DNA from 2 places in the Pseudomonas sp. NPDC007930 genome. Region 1 is predicted to be linked to the other one. Evidence: riboswitches for the same ligand, from Rfam matches in the RefSeq annotation. Region 1 holds a riboswitch; the other holds the start of a gene.

Region 1 (8,587 bases):
CGGTATCGGGTTGGGTTCGATGCGCCTGGCCTTGTGGTTAATGGTGCTTTAGCTGCTGCAAGACTGTTCATTTTGCTCGCCACACTCTTGTGAAGTTGTGAAAACCCGTTGTTTTTCACGCTCTTTTGAAGACGTGAACCTCAAAGAAAGCTCACCGCGCAACGCGGGCGATGGCCTGAAGTGGGCGGCTCTCTGGTGGGCGAGGGGTAGCATGCCGCGGTGCGGCGATATAGCGCAGCCCGATCAGGAGACGACCTTATAATCGGGGGCAGATTATAGCGGTGAACGCGGGGAAAAAGTTCGCTTTTTAGGCGGTTTTCTTCCGTGAAGGCGTCACCCGGCGAAGGCGCGGGCCCAGTTTCGGCCGCTGGCGCGGGCCGGCAGGCGGGCCTCGGCGGGCAGCGGGCGGCCCAACCAGTGCAGGCGCGCCTCGGGTACCTGCACCCAGCCATAGCCCGCGGGCGCCTGGGTGCCGGTGTGGAAACCACTGCACAAGCCGTTGCTGTCGAGCAGGGCGTAGGTGCGGCGCGGGGCGAGCAGGCCAAGGCGGGTGAGCAGGGAGCGCATGGGAACAACCTCGGGGCAGGGCGCGTTTGTCAAAACCTTATCAACAGCTCGTGACGCCGTGGTGACAAAGCCTTTACAGCCAGCTTGCAACCGGGCGAGGAACGCCGCGGCCGGCGTTCAGTCTTAACATCATCCTGATACCCCGGGCCCTGCGCTGCCGGTATACTGGCGCCTCGTGCCCTTTTTGGAGAATCGCGCATGTTGCCACGCTTGTTGTTCGGTTTGATCGCTGTGTCCGCCCTGACGCTGGCTGGTTGCGCGAGCAGCCCACAGCAACTCAGCCCCCAGCCCAAACTGCTCGAGCAGCTCGCGCCGGTTGGCCAGGGCCAGCCCGTGCAGGTGCGCGTGGTCGATGGCCGGCCTTCGCCAGTGCTCGGTACCCGCGGCGGCCTGTACCCTGAAACCAGCGCGGTGAGCGTGCAGGGCAACGACGTCGTGCCCAAGCTGCAAGCCCAGGCCGAAGCCGCGGTGCGCTTGCTCGGCTACACCCCCAACGCCTCGGCGATGGGCGCGCCGGTATTGACCCTGACCCTGGCTGACCTGAAGTACCAGTCGCCGAAAGACAGCACCTACGTGACCGAAGCCAATATCTCGGCCACCTTCCGCGCCGACGTGCGTGGCCCTAGCCACAGCTACAGCGGCCGCTACAGTGCTTCGCTGAACCAGCGTTTCGGCATGGCGCCGAACCAGGAAACCAACACCAAGTTGGTCAGTGATGTGTTGAGCGATGCCCTCACCCGGGTATTCAAGGACCCGACCATCGGCCAGACCCTGCGCCAGTGATCCCGCGGCCCTCGCTCGGCTGTGCCGGGCGAAGGGCCGGTCAGGCCGCCTCGATGCCGAAGTCCGGCATGCCAATCCCGGTGCGCGCATCGGCCTCGAGCAGGTCGTGGTGCGCATGCCCGCCCAGCGCGCAATACACCAGCCAGCCACGGTCGTGCACATTGATGCTCAGGCCGTCGATCAAGGCCTGTTGCTCGTCGCTGGGGGTGATCAGGTAGAGGCGGTCCTGGTTGTGGGCGTGCAGCATCGGGGTAGCGTCCTGTCCGTTGGCGAAGTGGGGCCGCAAGCGTGCCCCAAGAGCATGACGAACAGATGACCGCGCGAATTTAAACCGCGCGGCTCAAAGCTCCAGCCCAGCCTTGACCCGGTACTGGTTGCGCACCGGGGTGGCGTACTGCTGCACCAGGTACGGGCGGTGTTCGGCCGGGCAGCCGTCGAGGCGGCGCTGCCATTCTTCGCGGGCCGCGGCCAGTTCCGGGGCCTCGAACAGCTCGCTGGCGGCGGGCACCACCAGCGCCGGGTCGGCCCCTTCCCACTGGGCGTAGGCCAGGTAGTGCACCGGGAACAGCCGGTAGCCGCCGAGGATGCGCCGGTCGATCTCCGCCGCCAGTTGCTTGGTGTCTTCGAGCAGTTCGGCCACCGGCGCGGAGAAGTTGATGTGCACCCGGCCCTTGTAGCCGGTAATGCCCAGGGCAATGCTCAGGTCATCCTCGCCCGGCGCCTTCTTGTAAGTGCCGGTGGTGGCGCGGATGTACAGCTCGCGGGCCTTGGCCGCGTCGCACGGGTCATACTCGTAGCTGATCGACACCGGGGTGAGGTTCAGCGAGCGGATAACTTCGGCGAAAGGCTCTTCCTTGCGGCTCATGTGGAACATTTTCAGGATGGCCGAGTCGGTACGGTCATCGCCATCCTTCGCCCGGCCTTCGGCCTGGGCGATCCAGATAGAGGCGCAGTCGCTGCGGATGGAGTGGTTGATGTACGCCGACAGCAACTGGTAAGTGGCGAGTTTTTCCCGGCGGCCACTGACCGAGCGGTGCACGATGAAGCTTTTGTTCAGGCGCATCAGGTCGCTGACGAACGGCCGTTGCAGCAGGTTATCGCCAATGGCGATGCGCGGCGTGGGCAGCCCGGCGTGGTACACGGCGTAGTTGACGAAGGCCGGGTCCATCACGATGTCGCGGTGGTTGGCCAGGAACAGATAGGCATTGCCGGACTTGAACTGCTCGACGCCGGTGTAGGTCACCCCATCGGTGGCGCGTTCGATGGTGTGGTCGACGTACATCTCGACCTTGTCTTGCAGGGCGGCCACGCTCTCGATGCCGGCGAATTCGCGGGCGAGCTTGCGCGCCACCATCGGCTTGAGCAGCCAGCCGAAACCACCGGCAAAGCGCGGGAAGCGGAAGTGGATGAGGGTGTCGAGAAACGCCGGGTCTTTGAGGAGCCTGGTCAGTACGGCTTTGACCTCGGAGTCATCGTAAGGTCGGATGGCATCGAATTCGCCCATCATGCTCTCTTGTTGGCAACGGCTTGAGTAGTGAAACAGAGCGGCGATTATACGCATAACTGGAAGGGGAAGCCCGATGCTGGAAACCGAGCGTTATTTTTGCCCCTATTGCGGCGAGCCGGCCGAGGCCGTGCTCGACCTGTCGGGCGGGGATCAGGACTATATTGAAGACTGCCCGGTGTGCTGCCGGCCGATTCAGTTCGTGCTGCACACCGATGGCAGCCAGTGGTCGTTGGATGTGTACAGCGAGAACGAATGATGAAGCGCATCTACGAACCGGAAAACCTGCTCGAGGCCGAGGTGTTGCTGGTGATGCTCGCCAGTGAGGGCATCGGCGCGCACCTGCAGGGCCGCGACCTGGTCGGCGCGATGGGCGAGCTGCCGGCCATCGGCCTGTTGAACCTGGCGGTGGACGATGCCCAGGCCGAGCGCGCGCTGGCGCTGATCAACCAGTACACTAGCGCCCTGCCGGTGGCGGGCGAAGAGCCTGACAGCGGCCCTGGTATCTTGCTGTGCTGACCGGAGCCTTGCCCTTCTGATGTGTGGACGCTACGCGCTGTTTCGCTGGAACCCGGCTTTTGCCGCCTTGCCGGGGTTTCCCGCGCAGCATCAGGCGCAATGGAACATCTCTCCCGGCCAGGCGGTGCTGATCCAGCGCCAAGGCCCCGAAGGCCTGAACCTGGCCCGCGCGCGCTGGGGGCTGACCCCAGCCTGGGTCACCGACTTCTCCCGTACCCCGGCCCAGGCCCGCGCCGAAACCCTGGCCGAGCAGCCGTTGTTCCGTGAGGCGTTCCGCCAGCGCCGCTGCCTGCTGCCGGCCAATGGTTTTTACGAGTGGCGCGGCTCGGTGCGCAAGCAACCCTATTGGTTGACCCCAGGCGAAGGCTCGAACCTGTACTTCGCCGCCGTGTGGGAGGCCTACAGCGTAGGTGAGGAGGTATGGCTGAGCACCGCGGTGGTCACCCAGGCCGCCGCCGCTCAACGCCGGCCGTTGATCCTCGATGCCCGCGAGCAGGCGCTGTGGCTGGCCGCCGACACGCCGCTGCCGCAGCTGTACAGCCTGCTGGCCAAGCCCTGCGCCAGCCTGCGCGAGCGGCCGTTGGCAAAATTGGTGAACGACCCGAAGCTGGATGCGCCGGAGTGTTTGACGCCGGCGTGAGTCAAAGCGGGTTGGCGCCGATGGCAGCTGTCGCTAGCTGTTCACCCAGCATCCAGGAGGCGCAAACCCCGCAGCGTGCTGCGACAATCTTTTTTGCCCTGGAAAGGTCTTCTGCCAATTTCCGGTTGAAGATAGGTTCGTGATGGGCGATGCGGTTGCGGAGTAAACGGATGGATTTCAAGTCGTCCGCCAGGCGTTGACGGTGCTCGGCTACCGAGCGATCGCGGGGAAGATGGGGGAACGTCGTGAACAGTTGCGGTATCCACACCCTGGCATCGTGGCGGCGAGTAAACAGGCTTTCCCAGAATTTGAACTTGAGCTCGACAATCACCCGGTCCGGAGTCGGCACGCGCTTGCGCGTGTCGATAAGGTCGCGGCGGGGGTTGTAACCCGGCCCTTTCGGCATCGGTAAGCTCATTTCGAATGTGCTCTGCCAAGGCCAGCGTGGGCCGTATACGGCGCAGAGCGCTTCGGCGACAGCGTTGCGTACTGTTATCTCGCACATGTGCAGCGGAGCAAGCATCGCCCCGGCCACCTGTGCATTCCAGGCATACAAAGTAACAGCTGCCCATGGTTGAACTTGCCCAGCTATGGCAGTGGCAGCCTCATAGGTTGCGAAGCGTGGTGTCGACAACAGCCGGCTCAAGGCTGATGGTAATGAGGGGTGGGGAGTTGACGGCACGGGCGGCTTTCCTTAATCTCGACTGCACTCGCCGAGGGAAACGCGGGCGCAAGCCTCCACCCACGGACATAAGCAAGTGCTGTAGACAAAACCCGCCTTAATGGCGGGTTTTTTCGTTGTTGGCCCCGAACCTTACCAATACCTGTATGGCCTACCAAGCACCGCTTCCCTATTGGCTGCCTGGTTTGGTTTCTCTATGTAAACGGCCCATTTGCCACCATCCCCGCCGCCCATCGTATCGGTTACGATACACGCCACATCGGTAAGGGAACCCTTTCATGCGCAAGCCATTCTTTCCCCTGGCGCTGGCCGGCAGCCTGCTGCTCGCCGGGTGCCAGGCGGTGAACACCACCAGCGGCGACGCGGTCGGTGTCAACCGCAAGCAGTACATGTTCAGCATGCTCTCGACCGACCAGGTCAACCAGATGTATGCCACCTCTTATAAAGACACGCTGAGCAAGGCCAGCGCCCAGGGCGCGCTGGACAAGAACAGCGCCGAGGCCAAGCGCGTGCAGGCAGTGGCCGACCGCCTGATCGCCCAGGCGCCGAAGCTGCGCCCGGACGCCGCGCAGTGGCCGTGGGAGGTGAACCTGATCAAAAGCGATGAACTGAACGCCAACTGCGGGCCCGGCGGCAAGATCATCGTCTACACCGGGATCATCGATAAACTGCAACTGAGCGACGACGAACTGGCCGCGGTGATGGGCCATGAAATCGCCCACGCCCTGCGCGAGCACGGCCGCGAGGCGATGTCCAAGGCGTACGGCATCGAGATGGCGAAGCAGGGCGCCGGCGCCCTGTTCGGCCTGGGGCAGGATTCGCTGGCGCTGGCCGACACGGTCACCCAGTACGGCATGACCTTGCCCAACAGCCGCGCCAACGAGAACGAAGCAGACCTCATCGGCCTGGAGCTGTCGGCCCGCGCCGGCTACAACCCGAACGCGGCGATCACTCTGTGGAAGAAAATGAACGCCGCCGGTGGGGCAGGGCAGCCGGAATTCCTCAGCACCCACCCCTCCGACGCCAACCGCATCAGCGCCTTGCAGGCGGCGATCCCCAAGGTGATGCCGCTCTACCAGGCCGCCAAGGGCTAGCCCTCAGGCTTGTTGCTTGCTTGCTTGCTTGCTTGCCGCTTGCCGCTTGCCGCTTCCCGCTGGAAGCGGCAGGCTTAAAGCCAGCCGCTCACCACCATCGCCTTGTACACCGAGTACACCGCCAGCACGAAGAACGCGGCGGCGGCCAGGCGGCGGATCAGGGTCAGCGGCAGTTTGTCGGCGGCGAAGTTGCCCGCCAGCACCACCGGCACGTTGGCGATCAGCATGCCCAGGCTGGTACCGATGATCACCAGCAGCAGGTGCGGGTACTGGGCGGCCAGCATCACCGTGGCCACTTGCGTTTTGTCGCCGATTTCAGCGATGAAGAACGCAATCAACGTGGCCATGAACGGGCCGAACTTGCTGCCGCGGTTGGCTTCGTCGTCGTCCATTTTGTCGGGCACCAGCGTCCACAGCGCGGTGGCGGTGAAGCTCGCGGCGAGGATCCAGTGCAGCACGGTGTCGGTCAGGTAGCTACTCACCCACGCGCCCACGGCGCCAGCGGCGGCATGGTTGGCCAGCGTGGCGGCAAGAATGCCGAGAATGATCGGTACCGGCTTGCGAAAGCGAGCGGCGAGGATCAGCGCAAGGAGTTGGGTCTTGTCACCGATTTCGGCCAGCGCAACGATACCGGTTGGGACAAGAAGGGATTCAAGCATCAGGCTTCCTACGGGGGCGGGTCGACACGGCTATGACACGTACAGCCTCCCCGCCCCGGGTAAGGTGTGCGTGTCATAGGTCTTGTCAAACCGCCGGGCCCCTCTGACGTGGGCCTCCGGGTCGCTCGCGCCATGGCCTGTGGGCCAAGTGTGTTGACGCGTGCCAATGCGAGCCAGGCGGCTCGCCGGGAGACTACTCCCCTAGGACGGAGCGGATTCTGCCTAGCTGGCTTGGCAAAGGCAAGCGGTTTGTTTCTAGGCCTTGGCCGCGCGATAGAGGCGGAAGCCCTCACGTTCAGCGAGGGTTTGGCAATTGCCCAAGGCCTCTTCGAGCAGCGGCGGGTAGCGCAGGAAGCTATTCGCGACCAGGCGGATTTCCCCACCTTTTTGCAGGCATTGGCGGCTTTTTCGCAGCAGCGTTTCTGTAGCGGCGTAGTGGGTGTGCACCCCGGTATGGAACGGCGGGTTGCTGATGATCGCCTCCAGCCCGCTGGGCGCGGCGTCGATGCCGTCGCCGCAAATCAGCTCGGCGGCCAGGCCATTGGCCTCCAGGGTCAGCGCGCTGGCGGCGATGGCGAAGGCATCGACATCCAGCAGGCTGACCCGGCTATCCGGGTAGCGCCGCTTGAGCGCCGCGCCAACCACCCCGGCGCCGCAGCCGAAGTCCAGCAGGTGCCCGCCGGGCAGGCCTTCAAGGTGTTCGAGCAGCAGCGCGGTGCCGCGGTCGAGGCGGCCGTGGCTGAACACCCCCGGCAGGCTCACCACCTGCAGCGCGCCGCCCGGGGCCGCGACGCTGAAGCGTTGTGCCAAGGCCTGCAGCACCGGGGCCGCGGGCGGGGTGGCGACATCAACCCGCCACAACTGGCAGTGCCGCGCGCTGTCGAGCTTGCGCGGTGCGCCATAACCTTGCAGCAGCCGCGCCGAGCCCTCGATGCCGCCGCGCTTTTCTCCCACCAGGTACAGCGTGGCGCCGCCCAGGCGGGCGGCAAGGGCATCGAGCAGGTAGCTGGCGAGGTCCTTGGCCTTGGGCAAGAACAGCACCGCGGCGCTGAAGCTGCCCGCGGGCACCTCGGTGCCAAAGTGGCAGCGCCCGCCGAAGCGCCCGGCGAGGGCGCCGTGGTCGGCGGCGTTCCAGCTCCAGGCCTGGGCCTGCGGCAGCTGCGCGAGCAGGCCGTCGGCCGGCGCGCCGGCCAGCAGCAGTGGGCCGGCGAACAGGTCGGCCTGGCGTAGCAGCACTTCACTGCGCGGGTCCATGGTCAGCTCCTTGGCTAAAAAACCGCGAAGTTTACCAAAGCTCAGCTGACCACGCGCAGTGCCCGGCCCTCGGCGAAGGCGCCGGCGTTGTCGGCCAGTTGGCCGACGATACGCTGGCGTGCTTCGCGGCTGCCCCAGGCGCTGTGCGGGGTCACGATCAAGCGCGGCAGGTCGCTGGCCAGCAACGGGTTGCCGGCGGCCGGCGGCTCGGTGGTCAGCACGTCGGTGGCGGCGCCGCCAAGGTGGCCGCTGCGCAGGGCATCGGCGAGGGCCTGTTCATTGACCAGGCCGCCGCGCCCGGCGTTGATCACAAACGCGCCGGGCTTGAGCAGCGCCAGCTCGGCGGCGCCGATCAGGTCGCGGGTGTGTTCGTTGAGCGGGCAGTGCAGGGTGAGGGCATCGACCTGCGGCAGCAGTTCGCTCAGCGGCAAGCGGCCGTCGCGCGCCGGGCGGTTGGGCAACTGGCCGATCAGCACGCGCATGCCGAACGCTTCGGCCAGGCGCGCCACCGCGCTGCCCAGCTCGCCGTGGCCGAGCAGGCCGAGGGTTTTGCCCTCCAGCTCGACGATGGGGAAGTCCAGCAGGCAGAACTGCTTGGCCTTCTGCCATTGCCCGGCGGCGACCGCTTGCTGGTACTGCGGCAGGCTGGTGGCCAGCGCCAGTAGCAGCATCAGCGTGTGCTGCGCCACCGACGGGGTGCCGTAGCCCTGGCAGTTGCACACCGTCACCCCTTGGGCGCGGGCGGCGGCCAGGTCAACGTTGTTGGTGCCGGTGGCTGACACCAGGATCAGCTTCAGTTGTGGGTTGGCGGCCAGGGCCTGGGCGTCGATCAGTACCTTGTTGCTGATCGCCACCCCGTACCCGGCCAGGCGCGCGGCAGTGTCG
Region 2 (8,587 bases), on a different contig from region 1:
TACTATCGGCGCTCCTTCTAGCTGTCCCGCTTCGCGCGGAGTGACCCGGACGTTCCATGAGCCCACGCGACCCCTTGGGGTACTACGCGATCCTGGCCGTACCCCTGGATGCCAGCGACGAGCAGCTCAAGGCTGCTTACCGCCGGCGCGCCATGGCGCTGCACCCAGACCGCAACCCCGGGCACGACACCACCGAGCAATTCCAGTTGCTCAACGACGCCTTCAAGGTGCTCTCGGACCCTCGTACCCGTGCCACCTATGGCGCGGCCCCGCGCCAGGCGGCCCGGCCGGAGCCCACCCCGGAGCCTATCCGCTGTTCGGTGTGCGGCAAGGTGTCGGCGCAGCCGCGGGTGGCGGTGTTTCGCTCGGTCAGAAGCTTTGTGCTGGTCACCCTGCGCAAGCCGGTGGCTGGGGTGTTCTGCAGTGAGTGCGCGCAAAAAGCCGCGCTCAAGGCCTCGGCCATCACCTGGCTGCTGGGCTGGTGGGGCATCCCCTGGGGGCCGCTGCATTCGCTGCAGGCGTTGCTTGAAAACCTCTCCGGCGGCAGCCACCCGGCGTTGGAAAACGCCCGGATGCTGGCCTGGCAAGCGTACTGCTTCGAGCGCGCGGGCAAGCCGGATGTGGCCCATGCAGTGGCCCGCGATGCGCTGAAGTTTTGCGCCAAGGTGCGCCCCACTTCACGCCAGCCGGCGCGGGTAAAAGAACGCGATGAGCTGGCCCAGCGCCTGCAGGCGTTCATTGCCAGCCGCCCGGCGGGTGCGGCGCCAGCGCGGCTGAAGAACGCCTGGCGGCCGCTGAATCGATGGTTCCCGCTGCACCTGGCGGCACTGCTGCTGGCCGGCGCGCTGATCACCTGGGCGGTGATGAGCTGGCCGTTCGGCGGCGCCGAGGCGCCCCCGGCGCTGGCACCGAACGGCCAACCCTGGCCGTCGGCCGCGGGCTACCTGGCCGGCACCGCGCAAACTCGCCAGGGTGGGCATTGCCAGATCGTGCTCGACAACCAGCAGAACAGCGCGGCCGTGTACGTGCAACTGGTGCCGCTGGGGCAGGCTGGAGAGCCCCCGGCCCGCCAGGTGTTCGTGCCGGCCGGTGGCCTGTTCACGGTGGGCAGCGTGCAGGCCGGCCGCTATGAGCTGCGTTACCAGGAACTGGCCCGCGGCGGGCGGGCACGCAACCAGCCGATTACCCTGAGCGAAACCCAGAACGGCAAGCGCATCGACTACAGCGTGCTGACCCTCACCTTGCAGGGGGCCAAAGGGGCGCCCTAGGCCCAGGGTTCAATGGCCCTTCGTACGGCACCACCGGGATGCCGCGCCACGCTTTGCCACGAGGGCAATACCGCAAAACCCGGAAACCCCGCTCACGCCGACAGGTGCTCGTAGAGAATGGTCGCGCCCACCAGCATCAGCACGATGCCGCCGGCGATCTCAGCGCGCTTGCCTACCACTACGCCGAGCACCCGGCCGAGCATCACGCCAACGGTGACCATCACCGTGGTGGCCAGGCCGATGGCGCAGGCGGCCACCAGGATGTTCACGTCGACGAAGGCCAAACCCACGCCCACCGCCAGTGCGTCGATACTGGTGGCGAAGGCGGTCACGGCGAGGATGAAGAACGAGTGCTGGTTGGGTTTTTGTTCTTCTTCGGCGTCGTGCTTCACGCCGTTGTAGATCATGTGCAGGCCCAGCGCCAACAGCAGGATGAAGGCGATCCAATGGTCCCAGCTTTCGACAAAGCGCGTGGCGACCTGGCCGATGCCCCAGCCGACGAGGGGGGTAAGGGCTTCGATCACGCCGAAAATCAGGCCGGTGCGCAGGGCTTCGATGAAACGCGGCTTGTGCAGGCTCGAGCCTTTGCCGATCGCCGCGGCGAAGGCATCGGTGGACATGGCCATGGCCAGGAAGAAGAGGGAAATCGGGTTCACGGTGGTTGTTCCAGCCGGGCTATGAGTCAACGACGCCACCACGCGCCCGGCTTTAGGCATGGTGTGCATCGTTGGTCTCGCCAACCGGAAGGTGTTCGCGCCACGGCATAGGGCCGAGACTGATGACGCGAACGCTCTGGCACGAGGGCTAGAGCAGGCTACTCCCCAACAAGGGCCGCCACTATAGCGGGGCGGTTGTTAAAAAAACATTAATTTGTGGAGGGCGGAGCGAGGTTGGCGCTATGGCCGGGCCTTTTGCTTCAAACCCTTGAGCCGCACTTCGGCGCGCTTGGCCGCGGCCATTTTTTCCGGGCGCTTCATGCGCTTCCAGCCGCGGATGTCGGCCTTGGTCCGGCCGCAGCTCACGCACAGCTCGCCGCTCAGTTGGCAGAGGCTGATGCAGGGGTTTTCGATTTCTTTGGCCATGGCCGTTGCACCTAAATGGCTGCGGCGCTCAGGCCGGGTGAAATTCGACCGTCAGGTGGCTGACCTCATGCACCGGCCGCAAGCGCTCGCGGATGCGCTCGGCGCTGGCGCTGGGCTGGCCGACCACGCTGACGATCGCCGCGTGGGCTTGCGGGCCGACGCGCCATACGTGCAGGTCGGCGATGGTAGCATCGCCCGGTTGCTCGACCAATTGGCGAATTTCCTCGGCCACGTGGCTGTCGGTTTGGTCGAGCAGCACCGCGGCGCTGCTGCCCATCAGGCTCCAGGCCCAGCGGGCGATCACCAGCGCGCCGACGATGCCCATCAGCGGGTCGAGCCAGACCCAGCCCAGGTAGCGCCCAGCGAGCAGCGCGGCGATCGCCAGCACCGAGGTGAGGGCATCGGCCAGCACGTGCACGTAGGCGGCCTTAAGGTTGTTGTCGTGGCCATGGGCGTGGTGGTGGTCGTGCCCGTGTTCATGGCCATGCTCATGGCCATGGCCCAGCAGCAACGCGCTGGCGATGTTCACCGCCAGGCCGACCACGGCGATCAAGGTGGCGGTGCCGAACTGTACCGGTGCCGGTTGCAGCAGGCGCAGCAGGGATTCCGCGCCGATGCCCAGCGATACCAGGCCGAGGATCAGTGCCGAGGCAAAGCCGCCGAGGTCACCCACCTTGCCGGTGCCGAAGCTGAAGCGCGGGCTGCTGGCGTGGCGCTTGGCGAAGGCATAGGCGGCCGCGGCGATGCCCAATGCGCCAGCGTGGGTGGCCATGTGGAAGCCATCGGCGAGCAGGGCCATGGAACCGGTGAGGTAGCCGGCGGCGATTTCGCCGGCCATCATCACCACGGTCAGGGCCACTACCCACAGGGTGCGGCGGGCGTTTTGCTCGTGAGCCGCGCCGAGAAACACGTGGCTGTGGGTATGGGTGCTGGAGAGCGGCGGGTTCATTTGGCGTACCGGCGGATGGCTTCGAGCAATTCTTCAACGCCCTGGTTGCGTTGCTCGGGGGTGAGGGCCGGGTCGGCCACGTGGGCGCGGGCGTGCTCTTCGATGATTTCGTCCATCAGGCCGTTGATGGCGCCACGGGTGGCCGCCACCAGGTGCAGGGTTTTCGCGCAGTCGGCGCCGGTGTCGAGCGCGCGCTCGACCGCCTGGATTTGCCCGGCGATGCGCCGCACGCGCTTGAGCAAGTCATCCCGATTGGCTGCAACATGGCCCATACCATACTCCCCCTACCTATAATGGGCGGCATCATACGCATACCCCACCCCCCTATACAAGGGGGTAGGGCCGGGTGGCTCAGTCTTTCACGGTAAAGCTGTAGCGGCCCTCGCTTTTGTGGGTATCGACCGACACCACGCGCCATTGCACGCTGTAGTTGCCGGCGGCCAGTGGCTTGGCCGGGGTGACCAGCAGCACGGTCAAGTCGTTGGGCGCGGTGGTGACCTTGCTCACCTCAACCGGCTGGCCGTTCAGGCTGAGGTTTACGCTGGAGAAGCTCGCTTCGACGCCCTCGGAAAACTTCAATTGCAGGGCGGCGGGGCTGGGCACCGTGGCATTGGCCGCGGGGCTGGCGCTGGCCAGATGGGCGTGGGCCCAGGCGCTGTTGGCGAACGCCAAGGCGCTGAGCAGGGCAGTGGTGGCAATAAGGTTTTTTACGGCAGCGGGCATGCGCTTGGCCTCTTGGTTATAACAGCGAAAGGGTTCAGAAGGTGAAGTCCACCCTTGCTCCAGAGTGTGCGGCCCGGCTCGTTCAGCGGGGTGCCCGCGGGGTAGCCGAAGGCGGCGTTGCCGGCCAGGTTCAGGTGCTCGGTATAGCGCTTGCCCAGCAGGTTATCCACCCCGGCGCTGAGCTTCCAGTGGCGATCGACCCGGTAGGCGGCATTGGCCGAGAGCACGCCGAAGCCGGCCGAGGGGCCGAAGTCCTGGCCGACCACGTTGCCGCTGCCCACCGCCACCCGGTGTTGCGCCGCCACCAGGCGCCAGAGCACACCGCTGCTCCAGCGCTCGCGGCTGTAGTGCAGGCCAAGCCGCGCCTCCAGCGGTGGCTGTTGCGCCAGGGCGCGGTGGTCGGTGCTGTTGCGGCCCCAGGCGTAGGCCAACGTGGCGTCGCCGTTAACCTGCTCGGTGAAGCGATAGCTGGCGCCCAGCTCGCCGCCCCAGATGTGCGCGTCGACGTTGCGCGCCTGGCTGCCGGGGTTGTAGCTGAACAGGATGAAGTCCCGAACCACCCCGGCATAGGCCGACACCCAGGCCTCGAGGTGTTCGCCGCGGTACTGGGCGCCGGCGTCCAGTTGGGTGGTTTTCTCCGGCTGCACGCCGCTGAAGGCGTTGGCCGTGCCATCCGGCCCGCGGCGGGCGGAGAACAGCTCCCAGTAATCCGGGAAGCGCTGCACATGGCCCAGGCCCGCGTACAGCGTGGCGCTGCCGAGGTCGTGTTCATAGCGGGCAAAGCCACTGGGCAGGGTGCTGGCGCGGCGCTGGCCTGCACCGGCGGTGGGCCGGTAATCGGTGGTGTCGGCGTGGTCCAGGCGCACGCCGCTGACTATTCGGCCCTGGGGGCTGGCGTGCCAGGTGCTTTCGGCGAAGGCGCCGTAGTTGTGCATCGTGGCGTCGTGCAGCCAGGGGAAGTGGCCGCTGCCGGTGTAGGCGCCGCTCACAGGGTTATACGCCGACGCGCGCCGGCGGTGCTCGCTGCGCAGCGCGTCCATGCCGGCGACCAGTTGCCAGTGCTCGCCCTCGAAGGTTGCCGCCAGGCGCCCGCCACTGGTGCGGCGGTCTACTTCCGACGCCCGCGGGTAGGCCCCGGGCGGGGTGTTGCGCAGGCGGAAGTTGTCCATCACATGGTGGGCGTAGTTGTAGTACAGCTGGCCTTCGAGTGTATGCAGCAGGCCGCCCGAGAAGCCCTGCTCGGCGCGCAGGCCGAAGCTGTCACGGGCGAAGCGGCTGCCGTCCATGCCACGCGCGCCGTAGCGGGCTTCACCGTTGCCCTTGCCGGCACTGAGTTCCAGCAGGGTATCCGGCGCGGGCGCCCAGCCCAGGGCGAGGTCGCCGTTCCACTTGCGCCAGCGCGAGGGCACCGGCTGGCCGGCACCGTCGCGGTAGTCGTCGGCCTGGGCCTGGTTGCCGACCAGCCGTAGGTAGCCCTCGGGGCCGCCCAGGGCGCCGTCGAGCACCCGGTCGAAACGGCCGTTGCTGCCCGCCAATACACTGCCGGCCAGGCGGCTGCCGGATTGCTCGAAGGCCTCGCGCTCGCGTTCGAACAGCACCGTGCCAGCCGAGGCGCCGGGGCCCCACAGCACGCTTTGCGGGCCTTTGATCACGGTGAGGGTGTCGAAGGTTTCCGGGGCGATGTAGGCGCTGGGGGCGTCCATGCGCCCGGGGCAGGCGCCGAGCAGCAGCCCGCCGTTGGTGCGCAGGTTCAGCCGCGAGCCGAATTGGCCGCGCAGCACGGGGTCGCCGTTGCTGCCGCCGTTGCGGATGGCGTTGAAGCCGGCGAAGGTTTTCAGGTAGTCGGCGCCATCGCTGGCCGGCACCGGCTGGCGCGCCTCTTTGGGGAGGGTGGTGAAGGTCAGTGGTGACTGCGGCGCCACCGCGGTGATCACCGTGGGGCCGAGGGTAAGCGGGCTGCCCGTGAGGGGCTCGGCAGCGCCCAGCGGGGTGGCGAAACCCAGGAGGGCGCAGAGCGGCCAGCGGGCGGAACGTGACGCAGTGTGCATGAGGGTGTTCTTTTTTTAGGCAATAAGCCGCCCCACAGCGGGGTGCCGTGTGCAGCGAAAAGGGTTTGGGCAGCCGATGGCCCGGCTTCGAGCGCGGAAACTACCACCCAGGGCAAACCCTGCCTACGCGGCTTTTGTAACAGCGCTTGGCTGCCGTTGTCCGGGGGCTTATGGGGTGAAAGGGTAGTGTTACAAAGCTTATATAAAATATAATCGATCTCATTACGCATTTGCATGGGGCAAACCGATGGCTGAACAGGCGGCAACCGAGGCGCGGGCGTTCCACGCCCTGTACCAGGCCAACCGTGGCTGGCTCGAGCAGTGGCTGGCGCGCCGCCTGGGCAGCGCCTGGGATGCCGCCGACCTCAGCCAGGATGCCTTCATGCGGGTGCTCGGCAGCACCCAGCGGATCACCGAGCTGCACGAGCCGCGCGCCTACCTGAAAACCATCGGCAAGCGCTTGCTGGTCAACTTCTACCAACGCCGCAGCCTGGAACAGGCCTACCTCGACGCCTTGGCGCAATTGCCCGAGGCCTGCGCGCCGTCGCCCGAACAGCGCTGGCTGTTGCTCGAAACCTTGCAGGCGCTGGACGAACTGCTCGGCGGCTTGCCGCCGCGGGTGCGCCGGGCATTTTTGCTGAGCCAGCTCGAGGGCCTGGGCTACCGCGAGATCGGCGAGCGCCTGGGGGTGAGCGAGCGCAGCGTGAAACGCTACATGGCGCTGGCCTACGAACACTGCCTGTTGGTGGAACTGTGCTGAGCCCGGAGGTCGCCCGGGCGGCGGCGCGCTGGCAGGTGTTGGTCGAATCTGGCGGCGCCAGTGAGCGCGACCTCGCCGCGCTGCAGCGCTGGCGGGCCGCCAGCGAGGCCCACGAGCAGGCCTGGCATGCCTTGCAGCGCTTGCATGGGCGCTTCGAGGGGCTGCCGGCGCCACTGGCGATGGCCAGCCTCGACCGCCCCGAAGCGGGGCGCCGGCAACTGCTCAAGGGCATGTTGGGGCTGGCAGTGGCGGCCCCGGCCGCCTGGGTGGCCTGGCGCGAGCTGCCACTGGCGGCCTGGCGCGCCGACTACAGCACCGGTACCGGTGAGCGCCGGCGGGTGGTGTTGGCCGATGGCAGCCTGCTGCAGCTGAACACCGCCTCCGCGGTGAACGTGCGCGCCCAGCAGCTGCGTTTGCTGCGCGGGGAAATCGCCCTGCGCCTGGGCGCCGCCGCGCCTTGGCGGGTGGACACCGCCCTGGGCCGCGCCACCTTGGCCAGTGGTGAGTTGTGTGTGCGCGAAGACGCCAGCGGCTGCGAGTTTGCCCTGCTCAGCGGCCAGGCGTTGATCGAAGCGGGTGGGCAAAACCGCCTGGCGCTCAGCGCCGGCCAGCGGGTGCGGCTCGAGGCGGGTGGCTTTGGCCCGGTCAGCCTGTTCGACACCAGGCAGCCCGGCTGGCGCGACGGGGTGATCGTCGCCCTCAACCAGCCCTTGGGCGACTTTTTACGCGACCTCGACCGCTACCGCCCAGGCCTGTTGCGTTGGGCCCCTGAGCTGGAGCCATTGCGAGTGACCGGCAGCTTTCGCCTCGACAACACCGACCAGGTGCTCGAATTGCTCGCCGCCAGCCTGCCGCTGCGGGTGCAGTGGCGCACGCGTTATTGGGCCACGTTGTTGCCGGCATGACCTGCGGGCCCTTCCGGCTGGGGCCGGGCGAAGGGCCAAAAAAAGGCTCAGCGGGCTGTCCCCTTTTTTCCACTCGCCTGTCATGGGTAACAAGCCCACTTCGATAGAGAGCGCGTCAATGCCCGTTTCGTACCGCCCCCGCCTGCCCGCGCTGTTGCCGGGCCGCACCCTGTGCCTGAGCCTGCTGCTCGGCTGTGGCGCCATGGCGCCGCCACTGGCGCTGGCCGAGGCCGAGCCCCGCGGCTTCAATGTGCCCAGTGGGGACCTCGCCGCGGCGCTGACCCGCTTCGCCAGCCAGGCCGGCGTGAGCCTGTCGCTGGACCCCGCCCTGGTCAGCGGCCGGCGCAGCCCCGGGCTGGCCGGCAACTATAGCGTGGAGGGCGGTTTCGCCCAGTTGCTGCAAGGCAGTGGCCTGCAACTGCGCCCGGTCGGGCCGGGCGCCTATACCCTGATGGCCAGCCCCCAGGGCGCTGGGGTGCTGGAAATCGCCCCCACCACCATCACCGGCACCCACACCGCCTTTGCCGATGACGAAGGCCAGGCCTATGCCGGCGGCCAGGTGGCGCGGCGCAGCTCCCAGGGCCTGCTCGGCTCGCGGGACTTCATGGACACCCCGTTCAGCCTCACTACCTACACCAGCCAGGCGGCGAAGAACCAACAGGCACGCACCCTCGGCGACCTGGTTGCCAGCGACCCGGCGGTACGCGCGACCAACCCGGCCGGCGGGCGTTACGAGCAGTTCACCATTCGCGGCTTCAGCCTGTTCAACAGCGATGTGGCCTACAACGGCCTGTACGGCATCCTGCCGACCTATTCGATTGACATGGAAATGGCCGACCGGGTCGATATCCT

What was found. A riboswitch is a leader RNA that binds a small molecule or an ion and turns the genes downstream of it on or off. The one in region 1 is predicted to bind manganese.
Region 2: another riboswitch for manganese. It lies ahead of mntP (manganese efflux pump MntP); the one in region 1 lies ahead of ACFZCE_RS01060 (TMEM165/GDT1 family protein).

What each region holds. Positions count from the first base shown of each region.
Region 1 covers NZ_JBIBKC010000001.1:221,980-230,566, reverse strand. The annotation lists gene ACFZCE_RS01105 (hypothetical protein) at 334-567, opposite strand; gene ACFZCE_RS01100 (YajG family lipoprotein) at 766-1,350, shown strand; gene ACFZCE_RS01095 (hypothetical protein) at 1,391-1,597, opposite strand; gene ACFZCE_RS01090 (1-acyl-sn-glycerol-3-phosphate acyltransferase) at 1,691-2,857, opposite strand; gene ACFZCE_RS01085 (CPXCG motif-containing cysteine-rich protein) at 2,931-3,113, shown strand; gene ACFZCE_RS01080 (putative signal transducing protein) at 3,113-3,373, shown strand; gene ACFZCE_RS01075 (SOS response-associated peptidase family protein) at 3,393-4,013, shown strand; gene ACFZCE_RS01070 (hypothetical protein) at 4,015-4,536, opposite strand; gene ACFZCE_RS01065 (M48 family metalloprotease) at 4,974-5,789, shown strand; gene ACFZCE_RS01060 (TMEM165/GDT1 family protein) at 5,864-6,448, opposite strand; yybP-ykoY riboswitch at 6,469-6,662, opposite strand; gene ACFZCE_RS01055 (methyltransferase) at 6,704-7,702, opposite strand; gene ACFZCE_RS01050 (2-hydroxyacid dehydrogenase) at 7,744-8,587, opposite strand, start outside.
Region 2 covers NZ_JBIBKC010000010.1:51,248-59,834, forward strand. The annotation lists gene ACFZCE_RS19380 (DnaJ domain-containing protein) at 57-1,268, shown strand; gene mntP (manganese efflux pump MntP) at 1,361-1,924, opposite strand; yybP-ykoY riboswitch at 1,933-2,098, opposite strand; gene ACFZCE_RS19390 (DUF1289 domain-containing protein) at 2,165-2,350, opposite strand; gene dmeF (CDF family Co(II)/Ni(II) efflux transporter DmeF) at 2,379-3,299, opposite strand; gene ACFZCE_RS19400 (metal-sensing transcriptional repressor) at 3,296-3,571, opposite strand; gene copC (copper homeostasis periplasmic binding protein CopC) at 3,651-4,022, opposite strand; gene ACFZCE_RS19410 (TonB-dependent copper receptor) at 4,007-6,070, opposite strand; gene ACFZCE_RS19415 (sigma-70 family RNA polymerase sigma factor) at 6,318-6,830, shown strand; gene ACFZCE_RS19420 (FecR domain-containing protein) at 6,824-7,735, shown strand; gene ACFZCE_RS19425 (TonB-dependent siderophore receptor) at 7,938-8,587, shown strand, end outside.